DNA from 3 places in the Nocardioides jishulii genome. Region 2 is predicted to be linked to each of the others. Evidence: predicted binding sites of a transcription regulator. Region 2 holds the regulator's gene; each other region holds the start of a gene.

Region 1 (4,055 bases), 740 kb from region 2:
GGAGCCACGTCGCACCCGGCGTCACCACCGACGAGCTCGACCGGATCGGCCACGAGTTCCTCTGCGACCACGGCGCCTACCCCTCGACGCTGGGCTACCGCGGCTTCCCGAAGTCGCTGTGCAGCAGCGTCAACGAGGTCATCTGCCACGGCATCCCCGACTCCCGGGTGGTCGAGGACGGCGACATCGTCAACATCGACATCACCGCCTACCTCAACGGCGTGCACGGCGACACCAACGCCACCTTCCTCGCCGGCGACGTCGACGAGGAGTCGCGCCTGCTCGTGGAGCGGACCAAGGAGGCGTTGGACCGCGCGATCAAGGCGGTCAAGCCCGGACGACGGACCAACGTGATCGGACGCGTCATCGAGTCCTACGCCAAGCGCTTCGGCTACGGCGTCGTCCGCGACTTCACCGGCCACGGCATCGGCACGGCGTTCCACTCCGGCCTGGTGATCCCGCACTACGACCAGGACCACTACAACGACGTGATCGAGGTCGGCATGACCTTCACGATCGAGCCGATGCTCAACCTCGGCACGCACGAGTGGACGATGTGGCCGGACAACTGGACGGTCGTGACCCGCGACCTCAAGCGCAGCGCCCAGTTCGAGCACACCCTGCTGGTGACCGCTGACGGCGCCGAGGTGCTGACGAACCCCTGACGGGCTCCAACCCTGACTCGCATTCCTCACCGCCGTCGATGGAACCGTAGGTCGCCGTTGGCCATCCGGCTGGTGTCGTAGCCGGGGTCGTGGGCTCGGTGGTGATGGTGGGAGCAAAGAAGCGCAGCGTTGTCGAGATCGGTGGCGCCGCCCTCCGACCAGGGGACGAGGTGGTGGGCTTCGGACCAGGTGCCGGGGATGTCGCATCCCTCGGCCCGGCAGGTGGTGTCGCGCAGCAGGAGTGCGCGGCGTTGAGCTTTGGTGAAGAGTCGTGAGGCGCGGCCCAGGTCGAGCACTTCGGAGTCGGTGCCCAGGACGGCGGGGATGATCTTGGCGTTGCAGGCGAGGCGTCGGGCCTGGGTGGCGGTGAGGGTGTCGAACCCGTCGCCGGGGACTCCGTTGTCCAGGGTCGCGGTGCCGATGCCGTCGCGCAGCGCGTCCAGGGTGATCGTGACGGTCACGTTGGTGGCGTCGCCGCCGTGGATGGGCAGTCGCTTCGGGTCGAGGGCCTCGAGGAGCTGGCCGAAGGCTTCGGCGAGCCGCCGTGGGTGGTTGACGGCGGCGCGAAAGCGTCGCGCGCCCGCGCCGCCCGCGCCGCCCGCGCCGCCCGTGGCGTCGCCGTCGCCCGTGGACGCGCGTACGGCCCCGTCGGCCAACCGTGGGTTGGTGAAGGCGTGCAGGTAGGTCGCGAGGCGGGCTGCGACCGCATCCGGAATCACTCCGGAGATCCGGGTGAGTCCGTCGCCGGCCGCGCGCAGGCGCAGGCGTTGACGTTGGGCGGCGTACCGCTCGGCCTGCTCGAGGCGGCGGCGTTCGGCCTCCTCGAAGCGGTCGGGGTCGACCAGCTCGAGGATGCGGCGCCCCAGCACGGCCAGGTCCTTGGGGTCATGGTCCTCGGCCAGCCTCACCAGCTCGGCCTCCGCGCGGGCGAGGACGTCCTGGTCGACGTCGTCGGGCAGTTCCGCCATCGCGTGCGCGATCACCCGGGTCTGGGCCAGGTTGGTCCGTGCCTCGCGCAGTGCTGCGGCCAGGACCGGCAGGTCGCGGTCGAGCGCCTCGGCCAGCCGCAGGTCGGCGGCGGCGTCGCCGCGGCGTACGTGGCCGTGGTGGGCCAGCCAGGTCGCGATCGAGCGGAACCCTTCACCTTCGGCGACGTCACCGGCCGCAGCCATGACCCGCAGCCGCAGCTCGGCCACGCGCGACTCCGCGTCCGCCAGGGCGAGGAGTGCATCCGCCTTCTCGTTGGTGCGCATGAAGGTCGGGTTCACGTCGGCCACCGACTTCAGCGACGAGCTGATCGACGCCGCAACGGCGTTCACCGGATGCACGACCCCACCTCCTCTCACGACCACGACTCGGCACGCCACGTCTGTGGCGTCTGCTGGTCGTTGCTCCTGGAGGCCCGGGCCTGCCGGACGATCACGTCACCCTCGCAACTGGCCCCACCGTCTCCGGATGCCACCGCTGAGGCGGTGACCCGGTGCCCTGAGTGAGAACCTGCGACCACTCTATTCGAACACGCGTTCGACAGCCATCGCCCGAACTGGGGATCCGAGTGCGAGGTCCCACGACCGCTGGACGGGAAACGCTCGCCCCTCAGAACAGCACGGTGAAGAGCATCAGCTGCGTGACCAGGAATCCGGTCACGAAGTTGAGCCACAGGAAGCGTCGCCATCCCGCGTTGGCCCTCTCGCACTCCTCGTCGGTGAGCCCCAGGTAGGGAGCGACGTTGACGACGTACGGCAGCACGAGTGCGGCGGCCACCTTCCCCGGACCGGGCATCATCAGGAGCGCGGTGCCGGCGGCGAGGTAGCAGCAGAGCGCGAACCAGACCGTTGCCCTGGCCCCCAGCACCGTGCCCACGGACGCGATCCCACCCTCGCGGTCGGCGCGCACGTCCTGCACGGCGCCGAAGGCGTGCGACCCCATCCCCCACAGGAAGAACCCGACGAGGGTCGCGACCACGGCCCCGTCCCACGCGACCTCGGCTCCGCGACCGGCCGCCAGCGCCAGGCCGAACACGGCCGGGCTGACGAAGTGAGTGCTCGACGTGACCGAGTCGAGGAACGGACGCTCCTTGAAACGCAACCGCGGCGCCGAGTAGGCCACCACCGCGAAGAGGCTCACGGCCAGGACGAGCGCGGAGCTCACCGACCCCATCACGAGCAGTGCGGCCACGAAGGGCAGCGGTGTCAGCACGGCGGCCCAGAGGGTCGTACGGTGCACCGCGCGGTCGAGCACGACGCCCTCCACGCCTCCCTTGCGCGGGTTGCGCACGTCGGACTCGTGGTCGAAGACGTCGTTCACGCCGTACATGAGCAGGTTGTAGGGCACGAGGAAGAAGATCGCGCCCACCCAGAACGCGGCGTCCAGCCCACCGCCGACGAGCAGGTACGCCGCACCGAACGGGAAGGCGGTGTTGACCCACGAGAGGGGTCGCGACGACGCAACGACCGTACGCAGCCGGCTCAGCCCGCGAGGTTCCACCGGCGCCCCGAGCGAGAGGTCGACCACAGCGCTCATCGGGTTGCCCCTGCGGCGCCTGCGGTGTCGGACAGCGGCGTGGACAGCGGCGTGGACAGGGGCGCATCCACCATGCCGCCGACGCGATCACCGCGCAATCGCTTCAGCACCAGTTCGGCGCTGATCAGGCACATCGGGAGGCCGATCCCCGGCAGGGTGCTGGCGCCGGCGTAGAACAGGCCGTCGACCTTCTTCGAGACGTTGGCAGCCCGGAAGAAGGCGCTCTGCGAGAGGCGGTGGCCGGGGCCGAGCATGCTGCCCGACCAGGCATTCAGGTCCTGGGCGAAGTCACCCGGTCCGACCGTGCGGCGGACGACGATGCGCTCGGCCAGGTCGGGGATGCCGGCCCAGGCGGCGAGCTGCGCAATGGCTGCGTCGGCGACCTTCTCGACGCCCGCGTCGCCCTGGCCGTCGAGGCCGCCGCGGCCGAGCTCCACGTCGGCGGGCACCGGCACGAGCACGAACAGGTTCTCCGAGCCGTCAGGAGCCACCGAGGGGTCCGTCGCGCTGGGACGGCAGACGTAGGACGAGGCCGGGTCGGGAACGTACTTACCCTGGCCCCAGCGGTCGCCGAGCACGCCGTCGAAGTTCGTCTCCCAGTCCTCGGTGAAGAACATGGTGTGGTGGGCCAGCTCGGGCAGCTCGCCGGTGACGCCCAGGTAGACCAGCACCGCGCCGGGCCCGGGGTCGCGGCGTCGCCACCACGCCTCGGGGTAGGTCTGCAGGTCGGCGGGCAGGAGCTGCGTCTCGAGGTGGTGCAGGTCGGCGGCGCCCACGACGACGTCGGCGGCGATGCGCTGCTCGGTGCCGTCGGCGGCGCGGTAGGCGACGCCGCACACCTGGGCCCTGCGGCGGGACCAGGGCCGG
Region 2 (4,055 bases):
GGCGTGCCGATGATCCCCGACTACGACGTCGTGGTCATCGACGAGGCCCACGAGCTCGTCAGCCGCGTCACCCAGGCCGCCACCGACGAGCTCACCGTCGGAGACGTCGAGCGCGCGGCACGTCGTTCGCAGAAGCACGTCGCCGACAAGGGCGACGCCTCGACGGCGGCCGACGACCTGGCCGATGCCGCGGACGCGCTCGCCGACGCCCTGGCCGCCACCTCGGCAGGCCGGATCGAGACGCCGGGGGAGCAGCTCTCCGACGCGCTGGTGCTCGTGCGCGACGCCGCACGGTCGCTGGTCTCCGCCTTCGGCAAGGACGAGGCGGACGGTGACGCCGGGCGTACGCAGGCCAAGGGGTTGGCGCAGGAGGTCTTCGCGACCGCCGAGCGGATGGCCGCCTTCAAGGAGTCGGACGTGCTCTGGCTCAACGAGGCGCGTGAGCGGATCCCGGCCCGACTGGCCGTCGCTCCGCTCCAGGTCTGGGCGCAGATGCGCGAGCGGCTGCTCACCGAGAAGACCGTCATCTTCGCCTCCGCGACCCTGATGCTGGGGGGCGACTTCAACGCGGTCGCCGGCAGCCTCGGGCTCAAGCCGTCGGAGCGCGTGGACACCGGCGCCGGCGAGTCGGCGGCCGACGACGCGCTCCCGTGGCGGGCCCTCGACGTGGGCTCGCCCTTCGACTACGCGCGCCAGGGGATCCTCTACGTGGCCCGCCACCTCCCTGACCCCGGGCGCGACGGCCTGGGCAAGGCCCAGGTCGACGAGATCGTCGACCTGATCGACGCAGCGCAGGGGCGTACGTTGGGCCTCTTCTCGTCCCGTCGCGCCGCGGAGGCAGCCGCCGAGGCGGTCCGGGAGCGCCTGCCCCACCTGACCACGCTGGCCCAGGGCGACGCTCAGCTGCCCGAGCTGTCACGCCAGTTCGTCGAGGACCCGCACACGAACCTCTTCGGGACCCTGACGTTGTGGCAGGGGCTCGACGTGCCCGGCGACACCTGCCAGCTGGTCCTGATCGACCGGATCCCGTTCCCGCGTCCCGACGACCCGCTGATGTCGGCGCGCTCGCGAGCGGCGGACAAGGCGGGTGGCAACGGCTTCATGCAGGTCTCCGCGACCCACGCAGCGCTGCTGCTGGCCCAGGGGGTGGGTCGCCTGATCCGCACCACGGAGGACAAGGGCGTGGTGGCGATCCTCGACCCACGCCTCGCGACGAAGCGCTACGGCAGCTTCCTCAAGGCCAGCCTGCCGCCGATGTGGTCGACGACGGATCCCGCCGTGGTCCGTCAGGCCCTCGGCCGCATCGCGACCGCGGACTGACGGCCTACGGGGTCAGAGGCTGCGCAGGACCGCGGTGACCTTGCCCAGGATGGTGGCGTGCGTGCCGTCGATGGGCTCGTACGCCGCGTTGTGCGGGAGCAGCCACACGTGGCCGTCCTTGCGCTGGAAGGTCTTCACCGTGGCCTCGCCGTCGATCATCGCGGCGACGATGTCGCCGTTGACCGCGTCGGGCTGCTGACGGATGACGACGTAGTCGCCGTTGCAGATGGCGGCGTCGACCATCGAGTCGCCGGAGACCTCGAGCAGGAAGAGCGTGCCCTCGCCCACCAGCTGCTTGGGCAGCGGGAAGACGTCCTCGACGCGCTCCTCAGCCAGGATCGGACCACCGGCCGCGATGCGACCGACCACGGGCACGTACGTCGCCGCAGGGGCGGCGTCGCCGACGCCGGTGGGGTCGAACTCCGACTCGTCGGCGCTGGAGACGGCGCGGGAGGCCGCCATCGACTCCGGCAGGAAGACCTGGAGGGCGCGCGGCCGGTTGGGGTCACGCTTGAGGAAACCCTTCTCCTCCAGCGTCTTGAGCTGGTGGGCCACGCTGCTGGAGCTGGTGAGGCCGACGGCCGTGCCGATCTCGCGCATGCTCGGCGGGTAGCCCCGGGTCTCCAGTGCCTCCTGGATCGTCGTCAGGACCAGCTGCTGCCGGGTGGTGAGGCCCGTCGCGTCAGGAGGGCCGTCGGGCAGGGACACGACCTTGCCGGTGTCGCCGCTGGACTTGGGCATCTGGATCCTCCTGGGTGTTGCGGACTGGCGTGGGCCTCACGCTAGTCGGATCCAGACACCAGTTCAAACATGTGTTCGAACGGCGTGTCACGCCCCCGTCGACGCTGCCGGGCCGTGGAGGTCAGCGGGTGGGGTCCCAGACCCAGGTCACGCAGGTGAACTGCGTCCGGAAGCCGAGCTCGACGTAGGTCGGGTAGGCGCGGGAGTTCGTGATCATGGTGGCTGTCTGGATCCCGATCGAGGCGGCTCGGTTCATCATGGTGGCGCCCAGGGCGCGGCCGATGCCGCGACCGCGGGCCGCAGGCGTGGTGCTGATGTTGGCGAGCATGACGCTGGCGCCTCGCGTGTGCATGGTGCTCGCGCCAAGGACCTCGCCCGTCCGCAGGCTGCGGGCCACGAAGAAGAGGTTGTCGGAGGGGTCGAGGGTGTCGAGGACGCCCAGGGTGACGTCCTGCTGGGCTGCGGGATGCCCCAGCGCCTGGAGGACGGCGCGGCTGGCCGGCTCGATCCCGTCGGGCCAGGCGACGTCGATGAAGACGTCGTCAGGCGTCTCCGGGTCGATGGGGGCGCCGAGCTTGGTGTGCATCGCCGGGTACTCGCGGGCGAGCAGGCCGGCCTGGGCGAGCCTCGCCTCCAGTGCGGGGGTGGTCGTCGACGGCGTGGTGACCCACTGGAAGGGCAGTCCCCGCCGGAAGAAGGGGGCGAGCAGCCCGGGCGCCCGCGTCGCCACGGAGTCGGGGGCGATCCGCGCGTTGGCCACCACGTTGAGCAGCGTGAGTGGTTCCGACGACCAGTAGACGGTCGCGTCGGGCTCGTCGGCCGTCGACAGGGAGGGGGATCGGGAGATCGCGCTCTGCAGCGCCGCGAAGTCGGCCTCGATCGTGTCTGAGGCCGTGGTGAGGAGGTCTCGCATGCGCCAGACGCTAGGGGTGCGTGGCGACCGGTGCATGCCCGAAAAGGGTGACATGGGAGATGGCCCCTCCTGCGCATGCCGAATCAGGTAGATGCCGGGACCCCTCTGGATCGCATCGAACTTTTGTTCGAACGACGCTTGCTTCGTTCGAACATGTGCTCTAACGTCGAACATGTGCTCGATCGAACGTCTGATCGAATCCGCCGGTGGTGCAGGGGTTCAGTTCTCCAAAACTGTCGGCGGCTCCGCATAGACATTCACTCGAGACGCACGCACCACGCACGACCACCACTTCCCCAGGAGGTCTCCATGACCAGCATCGCCACCCACGCCACCATCCCGGCCTCGCCGCTCGGTCAGGTCCGGTTGACCCGTCGGGGCCGTGTCGTCGTCGTGCTGGCCGCCCTGGTCCTTGCGCTGGTCGTCGGCATCGCTCTCAGCGGTGTCTCCTCGGCGAGCGAGGAGGCCGGCGCCGCTCGCGCCACTGAGGTGGTCGTGGTCAACGAGGGCGACACCCTGTGGGGCATCGCCGCCGAAGTCGCCGAGGACGGCGAGGTCCGCTCGATGATCACCGAGATCCGCGAGCTCAACGACCTCGACTCGTCCGTGGTCACCCTGGGCCAGAAGATCCACGTCCCCGTCGCCGGCTGACGTACGCCGTCCTGCTCAGCGAGCTGCGCGTCGGCCGCCGGTCGGTCGTGGCGGTGCCGGTTCGTCGCCCTCGGAGGGGCGCGTGAGGCCGAGTGCAGCGCCCAGGCGGGCAACCAGCATCAACCCGACGAAGAGGCAGGTCGCCGCTCCGGCGCCGGCGAGGGCTAGCAGGGCCCAGGCGCCGGTGTTGCCGCTGCGGGCGCTCGATCCGAACTCGATGGCGGCGTAGACGAGGTAGCCCCACGCGATGACGCACAGGGTGATGCCGCCGGCGTACCCGAGAGCGGCCTTGTCGGGGGTCCGCGACGCAGGCGCCGAACGCCTCGATCCTGCTCGCTTCCCCTGGGCCACGAGCCCCATTCTGACAGGTGACTGGCTGCTGCGCGGCGGGTTCCGGGGCCGTGACCTGCGCAAACGAGCTTGCTCTGCG
Region 3 (4,055 bases), 1.6 Mb from region 2:
CCACCGGAACGAGGTCGATCTCCCTCTCGAGGGGACGCCCGGACTTGCGGAAGAGGTCGCGGACCACGGCGGGGAGCAGGGTCGTCGACGGCCCGGTGTCGAAGGTGAACCCTTCGTGGCTGAGCTGTCCGAGGGCGCCGCCGAGGGCCGGGGCGCGGTCGAGCAGCGTCACGGCGTGGCCGAGCTTGGCGAGCCGCGCCGCGCTCGCCATGCCACCGAAACCACCACCGACGACCACCACCTGCATGGCCCTGAGGGTAGCGGCGGCCTACTCGGCGGCGATGACCCTGGCCAGTGACTCGGGGTCGCGGCCCACCACGGTGGTCCCGTCGTCGGCGGTGAGGATCGGCCGCTGGATGGTGCGCGGAGAGGCGGCCAGTGCCGTCAGCCACTCCTGGCGGTGCTCCGCGTCCTTCGGCAGGTCGATCCCCGCCTCACGGGTCTCACGGGGGCGGGCCAGGTCCCACGGCTCGAGACCGAGTCGCGCCACGACCTCACCCAGCTCCTCGGCGCTCGGACGGTCGTCGAGGTAGCGGCGCACCGTGTAGGTCACGCCCGCCTCGTCGAGGGTGGCGAGGGCGGTGCGGCACTTGCTGCAGGCGGGGTTGAGCCAGATCTCCATGGCCCCACTGTGCCCCAGCCGGGGTGGCGTCCGATGCGTGGCTCACTCCATGTCGAGGGGCGTGGCGCCGGTCATGGCGAGCAGCTCGTCGTACGTCGTCGAGTAGACCGCCGACGGGTGGCCGGCTGCTGCCCAGAGCACGTCGTGGCGCTGGAGCCAGGGGTCGATCCAGGTCGGCACCGGCGCGGGATGGGCGAAGGGGGAGACGCCGCCGATCACCTGCCCGGTGTGGGTGCGTACGAAGTCGGGGGTGGCGCGCTCGATCCGCGCCACGCCCAGGTCGCGGGCCACCTTGGTGACGTCGACCCGGTGGGCCCCCGAGGTGAGGAGCAGCACGGGGGAGCCGTTCGCGGAGAAGAGCAGGCTGTTGGCGATGGCCCCGACCTCGCAGCCCAGAGCCTCGGCCGCGAGCGCCGCGGTGTGCACCGATGCGGGCAGCACCACCACGTCGCCGGTACCGTTGCGGCGGGCATGTTCGTCGCGGAAGGCCGCGATCGATGCGTGCTCACTCGTCATGCCGGGACCCTAGCCAGCGTCGCGGCCGGCGTGCGGACGCCACGACGAGGTGTGTCCAGATCCGTCTTCGACGTTGGAGGAACCCCATGACCGAACGGCCGTCCTCGGTCGACCACGCACTGCACGTGGTGATGGCCCTGTCGGTGGTGGCGGGCGTGATCACGTTGTTGACGTGGGTCTTCCGCAGTGACCTGGTCATGGCATGGGCCGAGGGCAACGCCGGCGCGCGCGAGATCATGCAGGAGGGTGGCATCGAGGCTGTCGAGGCCAGCCTGTCCGTGCCCGGGTTCGTGCCGGTCGTGGTGACCTCGTTCGTGGTCCTGCTGATGCTGCTCGGGGTCATGGCCGTCTTCTTCCGTGAGGGCTTCACCTGGGCCAGGGTCTGCCTGGGTGTCATCGCCCTCTTCGGCATCTTCCTCGCCGTGCTCTGCATCGCGAGCGGCATCCCAACGCTCTTCTCCGTGCTCTCCGGCGTGATGATCCTGCTCTGCGTCCTGCTCCTCGTCTTCCTGCTGCACCCCAGCACCACGCGCTACTTCCGCGAGGTCTGAGAGCTCCTTCGACGCCCAGAGGCCGACCACCCCGCTCGGGGTGGTCGGCCTCTGTCGTCGCGCCCCGGACCGCTCTGCTCCTCGGGCTGATTTCTGGGGCTGATTTCTGGGGCTGATTTCTGGTGTTGACCAGGTGTCGGTGGCCGGGTGTACCGTTCTCAGTGTTCGAACAGATGTTCGAATCGGCCTCGGTGGTGGTGACCTCGACCCCATCGCCACCGGGGCTGCCCAGGGTCGTGGACTGCGAGGAGGACGTCATGAGGCGTTACGACGACCCGGTGGAGGTCCGTCGGGGACTGGTGGCCGGGCAGGGGAGCGGACAGTCGCTCCAGGGGCCCGAGCAGTTCCTGTGGCACGGACGGTTGTGGAAGGTGCGCAGCGTGGTGGCCCGCTGGGTGGAGACAGGCGCCTGGTGGCAGTCCTCCCGGGCCCGGTCGGTGATCGGGGAGGAGGTCGGGGAGGCCGACCACCTCCCGCGCCAGCGCGACTGGGACGAGTTCGAGGGCGACCTGCTCGCCGAGCGCGAGCTCTGGCGCGTGGAGGCCGCCCGCCCAGCAGCACGTGAGCCCCAGGAGGGGCCGACCAGTGGGGTCTTCGACCTCTCCTACGACGCGATCGACGGGCGCTGGCAGCTCGTGGGTTGCCTGGACTGACCCGAGATCCGGAGGACGACATGATGAACGCTTCACGACCTGCTGCCCCGCCCGCCCACGCGGTGCGCCCCGGCGACCTGCACCTGCTGCCGGCTGCCACCCACTCCTACCTCACCCGCGCGACCACCTCGTTGCGCGAGGCGGTCATGGCCCCCGACGTGCCGACGCGGTACGCGTGCGCCCACGTCGCCGCGCTGCGGGCCGCCGCTGCGCTCCTGGCGGCCCGGGCGCACCCCGCGCCGAGCCGTCGCCGCCAGAAGAACGCCTGGGTGCTGCTGGCCGAGGTGGCTCCGGAGTTCGCCGAGTGGGCCACCTTCTTCGCCGGCGGTGCGAGCAAGCGCGCCGCCGCCGAGGCTGGGTCGTTGCGCGCGGTGACCGAGCGCGAGGCCGACGACCTGGTGCGGGATGCCGACCGCTTCCTGGCGGTGGTGGAGTCGGCGCTCGGCCTGATGCCTCACGCGCCCGAGACGATCCGCCTCGCGGTGGCCGAGCCCGGATGGTCGGAGCGGACCGGTGCCGCGTGACCCCTTCGTCCACCTCCACGTCGCGTCGGGGCACTCCCTGCAGTACGGCGCCTCGCACCCCTCGGCCCTGGTCGAACGGGCCGCCGAGTGGGGGATGGACCTGCTGGCGCTCACCGACCGGGACGGCACCTACGGGGCGGTGAAGTTCGCCAAGGCGGCCTCGCGGGCGGGCATCCGGCCGGTGCTGGGGGTGGACGTCGCCGTCCGGTCCTCCATGCCGGTCCGCCCAGCGTCGGTCCGCCCCGCACGCGGGCGTACGCCGGTGCGGGGTGGCGCCTATCGCGAGGACCGTTGGCCCCGCGTGACGGTGCTGGCCCGCGACCGCCTCGGCTGGGCCGCCCTGTGCCGACTCGTCTCCGACGTGCACCTCGGCGGCGAGCGGGGCGTACCCGTGGCCGACGTCGAGACGTTGCTGCCGCACGTGGCCGGTGGACACCTGGTGGTGCTCCTGGGGCCGACCTCGGAGGTCGGTGCGGCGGTGGCCGCCCGACGTGACGACCTGGCCCGGGAACACCTCTCGCGATGGTCCCGGGCGGTGGGTCGGGAGAACCTGCGCGTCGAGCTGGTCTCCCACCTGCTCGGAGCCACCGACCAGGGCTGGGGGCCCGGAAGCACGCCCCACGCCGCCCGGATGGCGGGTGTGGCGGGGGAGTCGGGGGTGGAGACGGTGCTGAGCAACGCCGTGCGCCACGCCCGGCGCAGCGACGCGCCCACGGTCGACGTGCTCGACGCGGCACGCCGCCTGGTGGCGCTCGACCAGCGCCACCTCGACCGCGGCAACGCCGAGGGGCACCTCAAGTCCGGAGCCCAGATGGCTGAGGTCGCCGACGAGATCTCCCGGGCCGCCGGCTGGGGCCAGGACGGTGCCGCACGCCTGCTGGCCCGGACCCGGGCGCTGGGGGAGGAATGCGCCCTGGACCCCCGCGAGGACCTCGGGATCGGCCAGGTCCACTTCCCCGAGTTCGAGGTCGTCCGGCGCTCCGGCGTGGCCACCGACGGGATCGGGGCGACGCCGGCCGACGTCCAGCTGCGGGCGCGCTGCGAGTCGGCGCTCGCCTGGCGCTACGGGTCCGCGCCCCGGCAACGGATCTGGAAGCGGCTGCACGACGAGCTCGACGTCATCGAGTCGCTGGGCTACGCCTCCTACTTCCTCGCCGTGAACGAGGTGACCGACCTGATCCGCGACATG

What was found. The regulator LexA, encoded in region 2, represses DNA repair genes until DNA is damaged. The targets are predictions, from matches to a motif close to TCGAACANNTGTTCGA.
Region 1: a site for LexA is predicted at 2,178-2,193, ahead of FCL41_RS10365 (HNH endonuclease signature motif containing protein). Genes of this name have one in related genera too.
Region 3: a site for LexA is predicted at 1,855-1,870, ahead of FCL41_RS06205 (DUF6504 family protein). Genes of this name have one in related genera too.

What each region holds. Positions count from the first base shown of each region.
Region 1 covers NZ_CP040748.1:2,200,582-2,204,636, forward strand. Annotated here, with positions in the region: gene map (type I methionyl aminopeptidase) at 1-665, shown strand, start outside; gene FCL41_RS10365 (HNH endonuclease signature motif containing protein) at 692-1,993, opposite strand; gene FCL41_RS10370 (prenyltransferase) at 2,262-3,188, opposite strand; gene crtI (phytoene desaturase family protein) at 3,185-4,055, opposite strand, start outside.
Region 2 covers NZ_CP040748.1:2,937,485-2,941,539, reverse strand. Annotated here, with positions in the region: gene FCL41_RS13955 (ATP-dependent DNA helicase) at 1-1,320, shown strand, start outside; gene lexA (transcriptional repressor LexA) at 1,333-2,061, opposite strand; gene FCL41_RS13945 (GNAT family N-acetyltransferase) at 2,183-2,974, opposite strand; gene FCL41_RS17155 (LysM peptidoglycan-binding domain-containing protein) at 3,284-3,625, shown strand; gene FCL41_RS13935 (hypothetical protein) at 3,641-3,976, opposite strand.
Region 3 covers NZ_CP040748.1:1,312,696-1,316,750, forward strand. Annotated here, with positions in the region: gene FCL41_RS06185 (phytoene desaturase family protein) at 1-247, opposite strand, end outside; gene FCL41_RS06190 (ArsC/Spx/MgsR family protein) at 269-622, opposite strand; gene FCL41_RS06195 (YbaK/EbsC family protein) at 665-1,138, opposite strand; gene FCL41_RS06200 (hypothetical protein) at 1,225-1,689, shown strand; gene FCL41_RS06205 (DUF6504 family protein) at 1,947-2,342, shown strand; gene FCL41_RS06210 (SAV_6107 family HEPN domain-containing protein) at 2,366-2,866, shown strand; gene FCL41_RS06215 (DNA polymerase III subunit alpha) at 2,856-4,055, shown strand, end outside.